DNA from 2 places in the Bacillus sp. ISL-35 genome. Region 2 is predicted to be linked to the other one. Evidence: a T-box and tRNA genes for the amino acid it is inferred to sense, from the RefSeq annotation. Region 2 holds a T-box; the other holds one or more tRNA genes.
What was found. A T-box is a leader RNA that pairs with one kind of tRNA and senses whether it is charged. The one in region 2 lies ahead of leuS (leucine--tRNA ligase), so its partner is inferred to be a tRNA-Leu.
Positions count from the first base shown of each region.

Region 1 (9,029 bases), on a different contig from region 2:
GGGCAAAAAAATAACCTTTGCATAATCGGCAAAGGTTATTTCTTTTCATTCGCTTTATCAAATTGAATTGGGTCTGGTACTTTATCATATTCCTCTTTTAAAACTTCGCCACTGCGGCGATGTTCCATTTGCTTGCCCAGATTTTCGATTTCATCTTCATTACGCGCCATGGAACTGTTTTTCGGGACATAGTTTCTTGGTAAGTCTTTTGGTAATTCTTCTTTTGCCATCATTATCACCTCTTGCCTGTACTATTCCCTCTATGGAATCTAAATAAACTCTTGTACCACAAGCTGAAAAGGACCTGCAATCTGCAGGTCCTCGCTGGCTATCTATTTAACAAGCTTCCAACATACCGCAGCAATTCGTTTGCGGAAGTGGAGTTGTAGCCATGCTCATCAATCAGCCTTGCGACAACATTATTGATTTTCTTCAGTTGCGTCTCATCAGGAGTCTTCGTTGAAGTCGTAATCTTCACAACATCCTTCAGATCAGCAAAAAGCTTTTTCTGGATCGCTTCACGCAGGCGGTCATGCGAATTGTAGTCAAACCTCTTGCCTTTGCGCGCATAAGCAGAAATTCTGATTAAAATCTCTTCGCGGAACGCTTTTTTCGCATTTTCGGAAATGCCAATCTGCTCTTCAATCGAGCGCATCAGCTTTTCATCCGGATTAATTTCCTCTCCAGTCAGCTGATCACGCATCTTCGCCTTATTGCAATATGCCTCAACATTATCAAGGTAATTATCCATAAGGGTTTTAGCTGATTCTTCGTATGAATACACGAATGCCTTTTGGACTTCCTTCTTGGCGATATCATCATACTCTTTACGGGCAAGAGATATATAGTTCAAATAACGCTCTCTTGTTTCTGCAGTGATCGAAGGGTGCTGGTCAAGTCCCTCTTTCAATGACCGTAAAACATCAAGTGCATTGATCGTTTTAACTTCCTTCCTGATTATTGTGGAAGAAATCCGGTTGATGACATAGCGAGGGTCAATCCCGCTCATTCCTTCATCCTGATGCTCTTTCTTCAATTCCTCAACATCGGCCCGGTTATAACCCTCTACACTTTCACCATCGTACAGCCGCATCTTCTTGATCAGGTCAATATCACCTTTTTTCGGATCCTTCAGGCGCGTAAGGATTGTGAACATTGCAGCCACCCTAAGTGTATGCGGTGCGATATGGACATCATTTACATCGCTTTCCCTGATCATCTTGTCATAAATTTTCTCTTCTTCAGACACTTTCAAGTTGTAAGGTATCGGCATCACGATTATACGTGAATGCAGTGCTTCGTTCTTTTTATTTGAAATGAATGAACGGTACTCTGTTTCATTCGTATGGGCAACAATCAGTTCATCCGCACTGATCAAGGCGAATCTTCCCGCTTTAAAATTGCCTTCCTGTGTCAGGCTCAGCAAATGCCAGAGGAATTTCTCGTCACACTTCAGCATTTCCTGGAACTCCATCATCCCCCGGTTCGCTTTATTCAGTTCACCATCAAAGCGATATGCCCTCGGATCGGATTCTGAACCGTACTCGGCAATCGTGGAGAAATCAATGCTTCCGGTTAAATCCGCGATATCCTGCGATTTTGGGTCAGATGGGCTGAATGTGCCAATCCCGGTTCTTTTGTCCTCTGAGAAGAAGACTCTCTCGATAATAACATCTTCTATCCTGCCGCCATATTCCTGTTCAAGCCTCATCATATTAAGCGGCGACAGATTGCCTTCAATCCTGATACCATATTCATCATAAAAATCCTTGCGGAGATGATGCGGAATCATATGCAGCGGATCTTCATGCATAGGGCATCCCTTAATGGCGTATATCGCCCCTCTGTCAGTATGTGAGTATGCTTCTAATCCTCTTTTCAGCATTGTGACCAGGGTGGATTTTCCACCGCTCACCGGTCCCATCAACAGCAGGATCCGTTTCCTGACATCCAGCCTTTTAGCCGCTGGATGGAAATACTCTTCGACAAGCCTCTCCAATGCTTCCTCAAGGCCAAATAATTGGGAACTAAAGAAGGAATACCTTTTTTTGCCTTTGTCGCTTTCAATTCCTGCGTCTTTGATCATATTATATACACGCGAATGTGCCGATTGAGCAACCCATGGCTGTTCCTTCACAATTTCAAGATATTCCCTGAACGTCCCTTCCCACTTCAGCTTCTCTTCATCCTGGCGATACATTTCAATCTTTTTTAAAATATCCATATGGACCTCCCCATGTAGCGTTATCAAGAGACGATTAATAAATTCTATGCAGCAAACAATTTGAACATGCGTATTCGTTGGGCTGTCCTGATTGTCCTTTTTAATTCTCCGTGCAAAAATAGAGGCATCTCCTTCACAGTTCGGAGATAATAGGCTATAATAATTTTTATATGGACAAAATCGAATAAAAGGGAGGCTTACATACATGAAACTAATTCTAATTCTGGGCGTCACAGTTGCATTCTTATCTGCAATCTTCACTTCAGGTTACGATGATAAGCCGGGGATCACCAAAAAATAAAAAGCTGCCGATTGGCAGCTTTTTTATCATTATTTTTGGCTGTTTTCGTAAAGATTGTTGTTAAAATCCTAAAGCCGATTTTAACGTAATATATACCTATTTTAGCGGTCGGTATATAGTTTGAATGCTCTTTTCTCATATAAAGCGTCTACTTTTACGAAGAATTACAGCTAATTCAATCCAATTTTGTTTCAATAGCAACAAAGTTTGAGAAAAGAGCCTTATTTTTTATTTAAATTCTGTTTTTCTACAAACTCCTTCATATACATCCGCGATTTACGACCTAGCATCTTGGCCATTTGGCCGGTCCAGGTGTCCTCACGTTTCCCTCCCGTTCTTTCACGGTAGTATTGCGAGGTCGTTTCATTATAATCCTGCAGCTGCTTCTCAAACAAGCTCTGGTCCTGCTGATACTCATTTTCCATATAGACATGTTCCATTGCCAGACGAGGCTTTAAATCCGTCTCCTGATCAGGATAGCCTACTGCCATGCCAAACAGAGGAATCACATGTTCAGGCGTCTTCAAAACTTCCTTTACCGCTTCCAGGTCATTGCGGATTCCTCCGATATAGCAAATACCAAGACCCATTGATTCAGCAGCAATTGCAGCATTCTGCGCGGCCAGTGCTGCATCAATCAATGCAACCATGAATTTCTCCGTACTCTCAATTGAGTCATTTAAATCGGCATTCTCCATCCCGGCTAAGACCTTATGACGGTAAAGATCCGCACAAAACACGAAAAAATGGCCATTAGCTGCGACATATGCCTGATTCCCGGCAATTTCAGACAGCTTGTCCTTCTTTTCCTGGTCCGTTACGCCAATAATCGAATACGCCTGGATGAAGCTCGAGGTAGAAGCTGCCTGTGCGCTTTTTACAATCGCTTCTATCTGTTCACGGTCCAGCACCTGATTTTTAAAGCTCCTTACCGAGCGATGGTTTAAAATGGTTTCGATTACCTTGTTCATTCTTCTCTCAGCTCCTTCAATATGATGGTAATGCCAAAAAGGAGACCTGAAAAGGCCTCCTAATTTTTGCGCAAATCGCGATAATCCTGCTGCCTTAATGCCTCATAAATCAGGATAGCGGCTGTATTGGACAAGTTTAACGAACGAATATTTTCATTCATAGGCAGCCGAAGGCATCTATCCATATTGTTTTCAATCACTTCTGAAGGAAGTCCGGTTGTCTCCCGGCCGAAAATAAAGAAGTACTCCTGATCGGTTGCACTATAATCGAAAGCAGAATGCGCCTTCTTGCCAAATTTGGTCACATAAAAGAATTCTCCACCCTCGTTCTGCTGATAAAAATCATCCAGCGAATCATAGTAATGGATTTTTACGTGTTCCCAATAATCCAACCCGGCACGCTTCAGCATCTTATCATCCGTTGAAAACCCCAATGGCCTGATCAAGTGAAGCTCGGTGTCGGTACCAGCGCATGTGCGCGCAATATTGCCAGTGTTTGCTGGAATGAGCGGCTGGTATAATACAACATGCAATGCCATGACTTTCACCTCTAATCAAAACTACAGCTATTATACCATTACACTCCCTCACAGCAAAAGAAATGGCCCCGACATTCATTCATCACGGTCATCAGTAATCGTCAGGAACTTATACTTTATGTTCGGGGTATAGGCAGTTGAATCTTCATATGCCCAGTACCTCATCCGACTGTTATACGTATGGGCGTTGACAAGCGGCATTCCGTCCCCATCATGTCCGGTTACAATGGTCGTATGGTCAAACCGTCCATCCCCCTGGAAATCGTAACAGATCACATCGCCGAGCTTCAGCTTTTCTGCACTGCCCACCTCTCTTCCCCTTAACCCAAACTTTGAACCAGGAATATGCCAGCGCAACGCATTTGCGACCGACCAGCTGAAGCTCCAATTATTACTTTGCATCCACCAGCCATTGCTTCGGTTTGGATAGCCGCGCATCGGTGCCCCGCCAACATGCAGACATTGCGATATATAATTGGTACAATCCACTTCAAACTTCTTATATGCGGGATTATAGTCATTCCACCAGCGTTCAGCATACTGGACCGCCTTTAACCTGTCATATCGGAAGCCTTTCCTCTCCTGTCCGTCCGTCTCATGCGAAAAGGCAGGCAGCTCTTCCTCAATTTTCTCCGCAGGTTCAATTTCATTCAACTTCTCGTCCTTTACCAGGATACCTTTATAAAATTCTGCTCGCCTCTTTTCCACTTCCTCTTCCATGTAAAATAAACCTCTTTGCTTGATCAAATACTGAAAGTGAACATCATATAGAACAGAGGCATTCTCCTTATCTTCAAATTTTTGCTTGATCCTGCCATCTGCCTTTGCTTTTACAATTTCAGCAGACCTGTTTGCAAAGCTCTGCTTTTTTAACTCAATGCCCGGACACTCATGCAATTGATTGCGAGGCATGGATACACATTGAAGGACTCGCTGTTCCAGCAGCTCCTGCAGTTGTTCACGCATACTCATCTCTCCCTTCACCTATCATGTTTATGAAGGTAAAAGGGATTTCAGGCATTAAAAAAGAATGGATTCATTAAAATCCATTCGGTCCTAAATTGGCATATCGGTCTGTTCCTTTTCATTAAAAAAATCCAGGCCTTTACTGATTTCCTGTAATACCTCTTCATCCTTCTCGACAATTGAAGCATGCTCCAATGCGTCCAAGGCGGCACGTCCGCCAATTTTGCCAAGCGCCCACGCTGCCGTTCCTCTCAGAACAGGTCTTGGATCATCCTTCATGACCATTATCAACTCAGGCACTGCTGTATCATCCTTATAATGAGCAAGGGCAATGATCGCATTACGCTGGATAGGCTTCTTACCACGCCACGATCCGGATACATGTCCGAACTTTTCTTTGAACTCACGGTTGCTCATGGTCAATAAAGGTTTCAGCAGCGGTTTCGCAATCTCAGGATCTGGTTCCATCTCTATATGGAAATGAAAATCCTTGCCTTTATTTTCAGGGCACACAGTCTGGCAAGTATCACATCCATATAAACGGTTTCCGAGCTTCTCCCTGAATTCATCTGCTAAAAAACCCTTAGTTTGAGTCACGAACGCAATACATTTTTGCGCATCCAGCTGGCCGCCCTGTACCAGCGCACCTGTAGGACAGACATCCACACACTTGTTGCAGCTGCCACAGCGGTCCTCCATGGGATGGTCCGGCTCAAATGGGATATTCGTGATCATTTCGCCCAGATAGACGTATGAGCCAAACTCAGGTGTGATAATCGAACAGTTTTTCCCGCTCCAGCCGATTCCCGCACGTTCAGCAACTGCCCTGTCAACCAGTTCACCCGTATCGACCATTGATTTGAAGCGGGCTCCGGGAACTTTCAAAGCAATGAATTCCTCTAGTTTTCTCAGCCTGTCCCTCAGGACCGCATGGTAATCAGTTCCCCATGAAGCACGACAGAAGATTCCACGCCTTTCTCCCTTCTTGCTGATCACTTTCGTCTTCATTTTTGAAGGATAAGCGAGAGCAATCGAAATGATTGATTTAGGAGTGTCAAAAATCAGTGCAGGCTCCGTTCTCTTTTCAATGTCCTTTTCTTCAAACCCGGATTGATAGTGAAGTTCCTGCTGCCTGTATAACCGGACCTTCATCTCTTCAAAGGTTGATGGTGCTGCAAAACCAATTTTATCGATGCCGATCGTTTTGCTGTATGCTATGATCTCCTTTTTCAAACTTGCCGTATCCATTATAGAATCCTCCTTTCCATTTTAATATCTATATTTAAATTCGATAAATTTAAAAGCAAATCTCTTTTATGATAAACTATTTTAAAGCAGATTTGGAGGTGGAATCAATGGAAATTCAAGTTTCCAGGGCGATATGCGATCTCATTCCCGGATTTACAATCGGAATGATCGAGTATAAGGATATACAAGTAGGAGAATCTCCTCAAATGTTGAAAGGCAGACTGCAGCTCTTCCAGGAATCCATATACTTTGACCTTTTGGAAAAAAACGTAACAGAGCTTGATGGAATCAAAGAGTGGCGAGGAATATTCAAAACAACGGGAAAGGATCCAAACCGATATAGACACTCTGCCGAAGCCCTCTACCGAAGGATCTCAAAGCAGAATTATCTTCAATCGTTACATAGTGCAATAGATCTGAATAATTTCTTCTCACTCGAATATCAAATTCCAATTGGAGTTTACGATAGTAATAAACTGAAGGGGAATGTCACGATTAAAATTGGCGAAGAAAATGAAGAGTACGCTGGCCTGAACGGGAGAACCAATAACCTGGCTAACCTGATCCTTTCTGCGGACGATAGAGGGCCGTTCGGGAGCCCTTTCGTCGATTCTGAAAGAACGGCAGTGACAGAAGAAACAAGAAACGCGTTGCAGATTGTCTATTTAAGGCCTTCTTCCCCTTTAACAGACATGGAGAAGATGACTGAATCACTTATGAACATGTTCACCCAGATTCATGGAGGAACGGGTACATATAGACTTGTGGGATGCTGATGCATCCCTTTTTTATTCCCATGACAGTCTATCCCTTTGGAATAAGAAAGATCCGCCCCCATCAATATTGCCGGATAAAATAAAAACGCAGCACGTCGTTTTCAAGAAACGATATACTGCGTTAGTCACGTATGTATGGAGCGGGTGAAGGGAATCGAACCCTCATCATCAGCTTGGAAGGCTGAGGTTTTACCACTAAACTACACCCGCATACATATCTTATGAAAATAAAGAAAACAGGAAATCCTGTTTTAAAAAAAGATGGTACCGGTGGTCGGGGTCGAACCGACACTCCAGAAGGAACACGATTTTGAGTCGTGCGCGTCTGCCAATTCCGCCACACCGGCATATGAAGATTTCAAGTACTGCTATTGCCACTAAATAATTAGTGGAGGCGGCAACCGGATTTGAACCGGTGAATAAAGGTTTTGCAGACCTTTGCCTTACCACTTGGCTATGCCGCCATATTATATTGGAGCGGAAGACGGGATTCGAACCCGCGACCCCAACCTTGGCAAGGTTGTATTCTACCACTGAACTACTTCCGCAAAAAATGGCTGGGCTAGCTGGATTCGAACCAACGCATGTCGCAGTCAAAGTGCGATGCCTTACCGCTTGGCTATAGCCCAATATATTATATTCAATACTGATTGAATATGTGATTTGAAATGGGGCGACTGATGGGAATCGAACCCACGAATGTCGGAACCACAATCCGATGCGTTAACCACTTCGCCACAATCGCCATAATAAAATTGGCAGGGGTAGTAGGAATCGAACCCACACCAAAGGTTTTGGAGACCTTCGTTCTACCTTTAAACTATACCCCTATGATAAATGGTGGAGGGGGACGGATTCGAACCGCCGAACCCTGAGGGAGCGGATTTACAGTCCGCCGCGTTTAGCCACTTCGCTACCCCTCCATTATAACATCATTTCCGATGTTGAAAAACCCATTTACTCAATTTCCTGATTAACCAGGATCATTTTAAATGGTGGCTCAGGACGGAATCGAACCGCCGACACAAGGATTTTCAGTCCTTTGCTCTACCGACTGAGCTACTGAGCCACTATGATATTGTTGTCTAAATTCTGTTAGGCTTTTGTCCTTTGCTCGAATGACCTTCGGTCTTTCTCGCAAGTTGCCGCAGAAGCTTCTTCGATGATGTGAGCAACTTGCTCTACCGACTGAGCTACTATGATATTGTTGCCTGAAGCTTATAAAAATGGCGGTCCCGACCGGGATCGAACCGGCGATCTCCTGCGTGACAGGCAGGCATGTTAACCGCTACACCACGGGACCAGATTGCGGGGGCAGGATTTGAACCTGCGACCTTCGGGTTATGAGCCCGACGAGCTACCGGACTGCTCCACCCCGCGACGGTAATAAAAATATCATTCAATTTATGCTCTTAGAGAGCATTGACTGTCCCGATCTCAGGAAGCTTACTCAAGTAGCAGCTCGATCGGTACAACTCGCAGTTCATACAGTGAAGTAACGCTCGTTGCTCCACCCCGCGACGATAAAAGTATTATCATTAGTATTTATGGTGGAGGATGACGGGATCGAACCGCCGACCCTCTGCTTGTAAGGCAGATGCTCTCCCAGCTGAGCTAATCCTCCATTAATAAGTTATTAATTAAAATGAATGGTGACCCCTACGGGATTCGAACCCGTGTTACCGCCGTGAAAGGGCGGTGTCTTAACCGCTTGACCAAGGGGCCGTTTATTTAAGTTTCTATGGCGGAGAGCAAGGGATTCGAACCCTTGAGACAGCGTTGACCGTCTACACGATTTCCAATCGTGCTCCTTCGACCTCTCGGACAGCTCTCCAAATTGGCTCCGCAGGTAGGATTCGAACCTACGACCGCTCGGTTAACAGCCGAGTGCTCTACCACTGAGCTACTGCGGAATAGTAATGATTTCTCCGACCTGGATACACGATCCGTATCTTTGAAACAAGATGTAAAATGCATCTTGCCCGGCGGCGTCCTACTCTCACA
Region 1 is NZ_JAGGQK010000018.1:28,333-37,361, forward strand. Features, by position in the region: gene J7E38_RS19865 (hypothetical protein) at 36-230, opposite strand; gene J7E38_RS19870 (PrkA family serine protein kinase) at 329-2,224, opposite strand; gene nfsA (oxygen-insensitive NADPH nitroreductase) at 2,747-3,496, opposite strand; gene trmL (tRNA (uridine(34)/cytosine(34)/5-carboxymethylaminomethyluridine(34)-2'-O)-methyltransferase TrmL) at 3,556-4,035, opposite strand; gene J7E38_RS19885 (amidase domain-containing protein) at 4,111-5,001, opposite strand; gene queG (tRNA epoxyqueuosine(34) reductase QueG) at 5,092-6,249, opposite strand; gene J7E38_RS19895 (B3/B4 domain-containing protein) at 6,357-7,025, shown strand; tRNA gene J7E38_RS19900 (tRNA-Gly) at 7,162-7,235, opposite strand; tRNA gene J7E38_RS19905 (tRNA-Leu) at 7,288-7,372, opposite strand; tRNA gene J7E38_RS19910 (tRNA-Cys) at 7,415-7,489, opposite strand; tRNA gene J7E38_RS19915 (tRNA-Gly) at 7,499-7,573, opposite strand; tRNA gene J7E38_RS19920 (tRNA-Gln) at 7,580-7,654, opposite strand; tRNA gene J7E38_RS19925 (tRNA-His) at 7,695-7,770, opposite strand; tRNA gene J7E38_RS19930 (tRNA-Trp) at 7,782-7,855, opposite strand; tRNA gene J7E38_RS19935 (tRNA-Tyr) at 7,864-7,948, opposite strand; tRNA gene J7E38_RS19940 (tRNA-Phe) at 8,019-8,094, opposite strand; tRNA gene J7E38_RS19945 (tRNA-Asp) at 8,253-8,328, opposite strand; tRNA gene J7E38_RS19950 (tRNA-Met) at 8,332-8,405, opposite strand; tRNA gene J7E38_RS19955 (tRNA-Val) at 8,574-8,649, opposite strand; tRNA gene J7E38_RS19960 (tRNA-Glu) at 8,676-8,750, opposite strand; tRNA gene J7E38_RS19965 (tRNA-Ser) at 8,768-8,859, opposite strand; tRNA gene J7E38_RS19970 (tRNA-Asn) at 8,864-8,938, opposite strand; rRNA gene rrf (5S ribosomal RNA) at 9,006-9,029, opposite strand, start outside.
Region 1: it encodes a tRNA-Leu, which carries the amino acid that the T-box ahead of leuS (leucine--tRNA ligase) is inferred to sense. The anticodon was not compared.

Region 2 (9,029 bases):
ATTTATTTGACGATGAGGGGGATGAATCTGCTTATTGTCGGGCCGATTTCGGCGTTGTTTGTAGCTGTGTTCAGCGGGATGCCGCTGTTTCCGCAGCTGGCTGAAGAAGGTGCGGCCAACTTCGTAGGGAACTATATGTCTGGTTTTTCGGGTTTCGTTACTGCATGGTACATGATGTTCCTGCTTGGGGCAATTTTTGGAAAGGTGATGGAAGATAGCGGAGCCGCTGACAGCGTGTCTGAGTTCATCGTCGAAAAGCTGGGGATGAAGTATGCCGTGCTTGCGATTGTCGTTGCCTGCGCTGTGTTGACATATGGCGGAGTAAGCTTGTTTGTCGTAGCGTTTTCTGTTTATCCAATGGCTTTAAGCTTGTTCAGGCAAGCCAATTTGCCAAGGCGTTTCATTCCGGCTGCACTGGCCTTCGGTTCGGTAACGTTCACCATGACTTCTGCAGGTTCTCCAGAGATCCAGAACTGGATTCCGATTGAGTTCCTCAATACTTCTCCGCTTGCAGGCTGGGAGGTCAGCGCCATCGTTGCCGTCTTCATGATGATTTTCGGTTACTGGTGGCTGAAACGAATGATCACAAAAGCCATAGCAAAAGGGGAGAAATTTGAAGCGAGGAAGACCGATCCAATGATGGAAAAACGAGAGCTGCCACATCCTCTGATGGGTCTGATTCCTTTGGTTGTGGTGTTAGTGATTTCATTCGTTTTCCATGATTCATTAAAACAATCAGCACTGATCATCGCTCTGCTTGGAGGGGTTGTATCTGCCTATTTGCTGAATCGCAAGTATTTCAAAAATTTCTGGGAAGCACTCTCAGAAGGAACGATGGGCGCCTTGATTGCGATCGGAAATACTGCTGCCGTTGTTGGGTTTGGCGGTGTGGCGAAAGCGGTGCCGGCTTTCCAAACCGCAGTTGATGCGATGACGAATATACCTGGTAGCCCGTTGATCGGGGCGGCGATTGCCGTCAGCGTCATTGCCGGGATGACTGGTTCGGCTTCCGGAGGTCAGGCAATCGCGCTTCCGTTACTTGCACCTCACTACATGGACATGGGCGTCAATCCGGAAGCATTGCACAGGGTAGCGGCGATTTCCTCCGGAGCGCTTGATTCCCTGCCGCATAACGGTTACGTGGTTACGACTGTCAGGGCGATTTGCGGCGAGTCCCATCAGGATGCCTACAATCCAGTGGCAGCAGTGACGGTCATTGTTCCGCTGATTGGTGTGGCTATCGCGATTGTTCTATTCTCACTAGGATTAGGTATTTAAGGAAAGGAGTTTCCCGATGCTAAAAGATAAAGTAGTCCTGATAACCGGTGCCGCCCAGGGAATCGGGTATGAGATCGCCAAGAGTTTTGCTGAACAGGGCGGAAAAGTATTTTTGACAGACTTACAGGAAGAAACGGTAGAAAAAGCAGCGGCCAGTCTGCATGAATCAGGACATGAAGCTGCTGGTTTGAAATGTGATGTAACCAGCGAAAAAGACATTGAGCAGGCAGTTGCGAAATGCGTCGACCACTTTGGCCGTGTTGATGTTCTCATTAACAATGCCGGCCTGCAATATGTATCCATGATCGAAGACTTCCCGACGGAAAAATTCGAACTGTTGATAAAAGTCATGCTTACAGCACCGTTTGTAGCCTTGAAATATGTACTGCCGGTCATGAAAAAGCAAGGTTTTGGCCGGGTCATCAACATGGCGTCGATCAATGGGCTAGTCGGATTTGCCGGTAAGGCAGCATATAACAGCGCCAAGCACGGAGTCATTGGATTGACGAAGGTAGCTGCACTTGAAACCGCCGAACATGGAATCACCGTCAACGCTGTTTGCCCGGGATATGTCGATACCCCTTTGGTTCGCAATCAGCTATCAAGCCTGGCGGAGACCAGGAATGTCCCAATTGAAAAGGTTCTTGAAGAAGTCATTTTTCCGCTCGTGCCCCAGAAACGCCTGCTGGCTGTCGAGGAAATCGCAAGTTATGTTCATTACCTGGCCAGTGACGCTGCAAAAGGAATCACTGGCCAGGCGGCAGTCATTGACGGAGGTTATACCATTCAATAAGTTTAAAGCCGGCTTCCCTTTTCGGAAGCCGGCTTTTTTTACAAATCCTCAATGACGATATAAGTAGCTTTTACTGGTCCATGTACTCCGACCACCAGGTTCAGCTCAATATCCGCTGAGTTGCTTGGCCCTGTGATGAAGTTGATGCAGGAGGCCACTTTTTTTCCGGACAGATGCATTTCCCGGAGCTTCTGCGCTGCCTGGGTAATGCGCGGTATGATTGTACTTTTAGGAATCAATGCTATATAGGTGGCAGGGAGGAAACTGACTGTCCGTCCTTTATCCTGGTTGCTAAGTAAGACGACGGTGCCGGATTCTGCAAGGGTGAATTCGCTAATCGTGATTCCGACATTCGCCCGCTCAGCCTGGCGGATATTTTCCTCGCCCTTTGAATAATCCCATTGATGGAATTCAATATTTTCAGAAGGCCACTGTTTTTTCATCAGTGAATCAAGTCCCCAGTCTGCAAAACGTTGATCCTTCCACGACACAACCGGACCGCCGCCATAGTCGTGGACAACCTTATCCAGAGTAGAAGGCAGAGTTTCCAGGTCTGTCGTCACAAGGCTTGTGTGGATTTTCAAGCATTGATTTTTAAGGACTTCGACTAACTCATCGGTAGTTGCCTCGCTTAAAACTTCATCCTGAGGCCGGTGCTGCCAATCAGGTACCGTGACACCATTCTTGCGCCGGCTCCTGCCCAATGAATTGGCGATCTGGTTGAGGAATGCATCCCGGTTTTGAATGGTCCCCGTCATAATTTCCCGCCTCCTTTTTCCCTGTTCTTGAACCAGTCCCTGAATCTCTCTTTGTTTGGAGCTGGGAATTCCCTGATTTCTGTCCAGGCCTTTAACGGTCCGGGCCCGTTTGAAATTTTATCTCCAGATGTAAAAGGATTCATCGCAGCAGGGGCTGCTTTCGACCCGAACTTATACAGCATCGGGGACGCTGCGCCAAGCCCGAACGCTTTCATGGCGAGTTTTTCGGAAATCGGTGCTTTGCCTTCCTCCTCGACGATCACCTGACGATGCTTATGCAAAAGCTGATGAAGCGGAATTTTTACCGGACAAACTTCCGTACATGCTCCGCACAGTGTTGAGGCATAGGGAAGCTCCTTGTATTCATCGTACCCGCCGAGCAGCGGGGACAGCACCGCGCCTATCGGACCGGAATAGATGGAGCCATAGGAATGCCCGCCGACATGGCGGTAAACCGGACAGACATTGATGCATGCCGCACAGCGGATGCACTGCAGGATCGGCTGGAACTCGGTCCCAAGAATCTTGGAGCGGCCATTATCGACGATGACAAGATGGAATTCCTCTGGTCCATCGACATCCAGCTCCTCACGTGGTCCTGTCAAAACCGTGATGTAGCTCGTCAGCTTTTGCCCGACAGCACTTCTTGTCAACAGGCTGACCAGTACCTCCAGCTCTTCGAATGTCGGGACGAGCCGCTCCATCCCCATCACTGTGATCTGTGTTTTTGGCAGGGAAGTCACCAGGTCCGCATTTCCTTCATTTGTGACGAGGGCGAACGACCCTGTTTCCGCCACGGCAAAATTGCAGCCGGTGATCCCGATGTCTGCAGTCAAATATTCATTTCTCAGCATTTCTCGGGCATGCCAGGCGAGTTCCTCTGGCTTCTCCGTCTTTTGGTAGCCGAGTTTTTTGGCAAAAACGTCCCGGATTTGCTCTTTGTTTTTATGTAAAGCTGGGACAACGATATGCGACGGCGGATCATGATCATCCACCTGGAGAATGTATTCGCCAAGATCCGTTTCCACAACCGTGCAGCCAGCCTGTTCAAGAGTGGAATTGAGGTTGATTTCTTCCGTGACCATTGATTTCGCTTTAACGATTTTTTTCGCGTTCTTTTTGTTCACGATGCTTTTAATATAATCATTTGCCTCTTCAGCGGTCTGAGCGAAAAAAACATGGCCGCCGCGCTTGGCAATATTTTCGCTCAGCTGCTCCAGATAGTAATCGAGATTGTCGAGCACATGCTGGCGGATTTCCTCTCCAAGACTGCGCCATTCTTCCCAGTTCCCCAGTTCATCCGCAGCATCCTGCCTGCGTGTCCCCATCCGCTCCTGCGCACCCGCAACCGCGCCTCTCATGAATGAGTCATCGATGCCATTTGCAACACGCTCTTTAAAGTCATCAGTCCCGATTTTCATTGGCATAGGAATTCCTCCTTATCGGTTAATCCGCATTACCGGATTTTCAGTAACTTAATTACAACCTTACTGGCTGTTCAACACCTCTGCGATATGCAGAACCCTGATCGGCTTGCCCTTTCGATCGATCCGTCCGCCGATGTTCATCAGGCATCCAGCGTCAGCCCCAATCAAATATTCCGCTTCTGTTTCCTCGATATGCATGACTTTTTCATCGACCATCTGCTCAGAGATCTGGGCCATTTTCACTGAAAAAGTACCGCCGAAACCGCAGCACTGCTCCTTGCCCGGGAGCTCGGTGAATTCGAGCCCTTTTACATTTTTTAAAAGAATCATAGGTTCTTGTTTAATGCCCAGCAGCCTTGTCATATGACAGGAGGTGTGATAGGTTGCCTTTCCTTCAAACCGGGCTCCGACATCTTCGACTTTTAAAACATCAACAATGAACTGCGTCAGCTCATACGATTTTTCCGCAAGATTTCTCGCCTTCGGTTCCCAAACTGGGTCCCCCTTAAAAATATGAGGATATTCATGGAACATCGCAATGCATGAGCCAGAAGGGGAGACAACATACTCGGCATCTGCGAATGTATCAATCATCGACTTCATCGCCGCTTTTGCTTCTTTCACATAGCCACTGTTATACGCAGGCTGCCCACAGCAAACCTGCGCTTCAGGAAAGTCAATTTCACAGCCAAGCCGCTCCAGCAGCTCCACCGTCGCTTTTCCCACATTGCCCTGGAACAGATCAACCAAACAAGTCGCAAAAAGAGTCACCTTCATTTGGTCCGCCTCATTTCATCTATCTTTTTACTTTAATAGTACTATATTAAAATGGTCAGTTGAAAAAATCTTTTGGCGGGGAATAGGTTCTGTTTTTGGTGGTACCGGCAGTATGAAGATTCATTGAATGGAGGATTCGAGTGACTGTATCTTCTGAATCAATATGGAGGAATTTCCTCAATTGTATATTGGTTAAAAACCGGACCATATAAAAGAAAATAATCTCTCACAGCAGCCTTGTGTGCTTCCTTTGATGTCTTCCCGCAATTTTTACAAAACCATGCTCCATGGGTGCGGTCCATCCTGAAAGTGTTGCAATGGGGGCACATGAAACCGGTAATAAGATCCGGAGGGATATCCAGTGATTTCGGATCGGGTATGAAAGGTTCATGTTGTTTGAGCAGCAGCCTGGTAACTTTTTTTATATCCTTGTTTGTCAGTTGTTCTTTATCATGCTTTGATTTTAAAGTGGAAATCTTGAAAGGAATTCTTGCTGTCCGACATAGTCTATAGGCTACTTCTTTGTGGTGGTATGGATTTTTGATAATGGTCTGAGGATTGCTGATTGTAACAAACATCTCTATCGGAGGCAGAGGAAGTTGGTGTTTAAGAAGCCACTTGGCGAGGTGGGAACTTTGGATTTCAGCTTGTTAAATTGGATTGCTATATGCCTTTTCTGCGCCATCTGAATTCTGGAGCAATTGATCCAATTCAGGGTCGAGTTCAATCGTGCCTGCAAAATTCTTCGATTCGATAACTGCTATAAACCAGGCGCTGATGATCAAAGTATCAATTTGGAAATGACCGTTATGGTGGGGAAGCCTGAGGTATTGAAAAATTGTTAAGTCGTCGTCGGGAAACAGGGAAAGATAGTAGTCTACTTCTTTTTCCCCCTTGTATCCTGCTTTCCATCGGTTTAGTTTGGAGAGGAATTCAGGTTTTCGAGGGTGGTGATCAGGCAAACGGCGGATAATGGCTTCATAAATGAGGATTTCCATGGGGATTGTACGATATTTTGCGATCACTTGCATCACTCCATATTAAGTTTTACCAAGTACATTCGTTATCGCCGCTAAAAATCCTTTAATTTCATTTGTTTTTTGAAAAAAGTCTTGGAATCCCGCGATATGAGAGGTTAATTCCGCGAAAATTCACCGTAATTCCGCGAAAGTACAAGTTGATTCCGCGAAAATCAATCGCGATTCCGCGAACTGGAAATTCTCCACGATTTTTTCCAAAAATGTGTCCGAAAACAAGGTGGAAATCCTACACAAAACACCGCGCCCACTCATAAACTACTCTCCATAATCATTTATTTCCATCCCCGCTTGCATCTGCAGGGGAATTTTATTACAATTACTCTATATTCATAACGAAAGACTTCGATAAGGAGCAGTAGTGGTGTAAAGCCTGTTGTAGAGAGCTGGCGGTTGGTGCAAGCCAGACGGGATCCATCATGAACTCGCCTTTGAGTCGCAGACGTGAACAAACAAGTAGCGTTTGCCGTTTTCCGCGTTAAGGATGAATGAAGCGAGTGTTACACACTAATTTGGGTGGTACCGCGGGAGATCATACATAACCTCTCGTCCCTTTTTACAGGGGCGGGAGTTTTTTATTTGCAAAAATTCATCCGCTAAAAATAAAAAATAAATCGAAATCAAACAGGAGGACATTGCGATGAGTTTCAACCATCAGGAAATCGAGAGTAAATGGCAAGCTTATTGGGAACAGAATAAAACCTTCAAAACAACTGAAGATAAAGGGAAAGAGAAGTTTTACGCACTTGATATGTTCCCGTATCCCTCTGGTGCCGGCCTTCACGTTGGACACCCGGAAGGTTATACGGCAACTGACATCCTTTCCCGCATGAAAAGGATGCAGGGATTCAACGTCCTACATCCAATGGGCTGGGATGCATTCGGACTTCCAGCAGAGCAGTACGCGCTGGATACCGGGAATGACCCGGCAGAATTCACCGAGAAGAACATTAATACGTTCCGCCGCCAAATCAAGGCATTAGGTTTTTCATACGATTGGGACCGTGAAGTCAACACGACTGATCCTGAATACTACAAGTGGACTCAGTGGATTTTCCTTAAGCTTTATGAAAAAGGGCTTGCGTACATTGACGAAGTCGCTGTTAACTGGTGCCCGGCACTAGGGACAGTTTTAGCGAATGAAGAAGTGATCGACGGTAAAAGTGAGCGCGGAGGACATCCGGTGGAACGCCGTCCGATGAGACAGTGGATGTTGAGGATCACTGCCTATGCGGACCGCCTTCTTGAAGACCTTGACTTGCTTGATTGGCCGGAGAGTCTGAAGGATATGCAGCGCAACTGGATTGGCCGTTCGGAAGGTGCGGAAATCACTTTTAACATCGAAGGACATGAAGGTACATTCACGGTTTTCACAACACGTCCGGATACACTGTTCGGCGCAACATATGCAGTGCTTGCACCTGAGCATCAATTAGTTGATAAAATCACTACATCAGAACAAAAAGCAGCAGTCGAAAAATATATCGATGAAATCAAGAGCAAGAGCGATCTTGAGCGTACAGATCTTGCCAAGGACAAAACTGGCGTCTTTACTGGGGCCTATGCAATCAATCCAGTTAATGGAGAAAAAATGCCAATCTGGATCGCGGACTATGTTCTTGCTTCTTATGGAACTGGCGCCATCATGGCAGTACCGGGACATGACGAGCGTGACTACGAGTTCGCTAAGAAATTCGATTTGGAGATCAAGGAAGTCGTTGCCGGCGGAGACATTGAAAAAGAAGCATACATTGGCGACGGCGAGCACATCAACTCTGAATTCCTTAACGGAATGGGCAAGGAAGAGGCAATCAGTAAGATGATTGCATGGCTTGAGGAAAAAGGTATCGGTACGAAGAAGGTTACTTACCGTCTTCGTGACTGGCTATTCAGCCGCCAGCGTTACTGGGGCGAGCCGATTCCGATCATTCACTGGGAAGATGGCACAATGACAGCAGTTCCGGAGGACCAGCTTCCGCTTGTTCTTCCTAAAACGACGGATATCAAGCCTTCTGGTACAGGCGAGTCTCCACTTGCCAATATTCATGACTGGGTGAATGTAGTGGATCCTGAAACAGGCAAAAAAGGCCGCAGGGAAACGAACACAATGCCGCAATGGGGTGGCAGCTGCTGGTACTATTTGCGCTATATTGATCCGAAGAATGACCAGGCACTTGCCGATGAAGAAAAATTAAAGCAGTGGCTGCCTGTTGATATTTATATCGGAGGCGCGGAGCACGCTGTACTTCACTTGCTTTACGCTCGTTTCTGGCATAAGGTCCTTTACGATGTAGGTGTTGTCCATACGAAAGAGCCATTCCAGAAGCTTTTCAACCAGGGGATGATCCTTGGTGAAAATAATGAAAAAATGAGTAAATCAAAAGGCAATGTCGTCAACCCGGATGAAATCGTCGGAAGCCATGGTGCGGATACACTTCGCCTTTACGAAATGTTCATGGGACCGCTTGAAGCTTCGATTGCATGGTCTACAAATGGACTTGACGGATCACGCCGATTCCTTGACCGTATCTGGCGCCTGTTCGTCGATGAAAACGGCAGCCTGAGCTCGAAGATCAAAGATGTGGAAAACCAAAACCTTGAAAAAGTCTACCACCAGACGGTTAAAAAGGTAACAGAAGACTATGAAGGACTTCGTTTCAACACAGCGATTTCTCAAATGATGGTCTTCATTAACGAAGCATACAAGGCTGAGGAGCTTCCTAAGGCATACGTCGAAGGTTTCGTGAAAATGCTTGCGCCAATAGCGCCGCATATCACAGAAGAACTTTGGGAAAAGCTTGGAAACAGCGAGTCTATCACTTATGCAGCATGGCCAGCATATGATGAAGCCAAGCTTGTCGATGACGAAGTTGAAATCGTTGTTCAGGTGAACGGCAAGATCAAAGCAAAAATGATGGTACCTGCCGATGCAAACAGAGAAACTCTTGAGCAGATCGCG
Region 2 is NZ_JAGGQK010000013.1:32,493-41,521, reverse strand. Features, by position in the region: gene J7E38_RS17260 (GntP family permease) at 1-1,278, shown strand, start outside; gene J7E38_RS17255 (3-hydroxybutyrate dehydrogenase) at 1,295-2,071, shown strand; gene J7E38_RS17250 (LutC/YkgG family protein) at 2,110-2,829, opposite strand; gene J7E38_RS17245 (LutB/LldF family L-lactate oxidation iron-sulfur protein) at 2,826-4,256, opposite strand; gene J7E38_RS17240 ((Fe-S)-binding protein) at 4,317-5,033, opposite strand; gene J7E38_RS17235 (nuclease-related domain-containing protein) at 5,684-6,058, opposite strand; T-box leader at 6,407-6,627, shown strand; gene leuS (leucine--tRNA ligase) at 6,711-9,029, shown strand, end outside.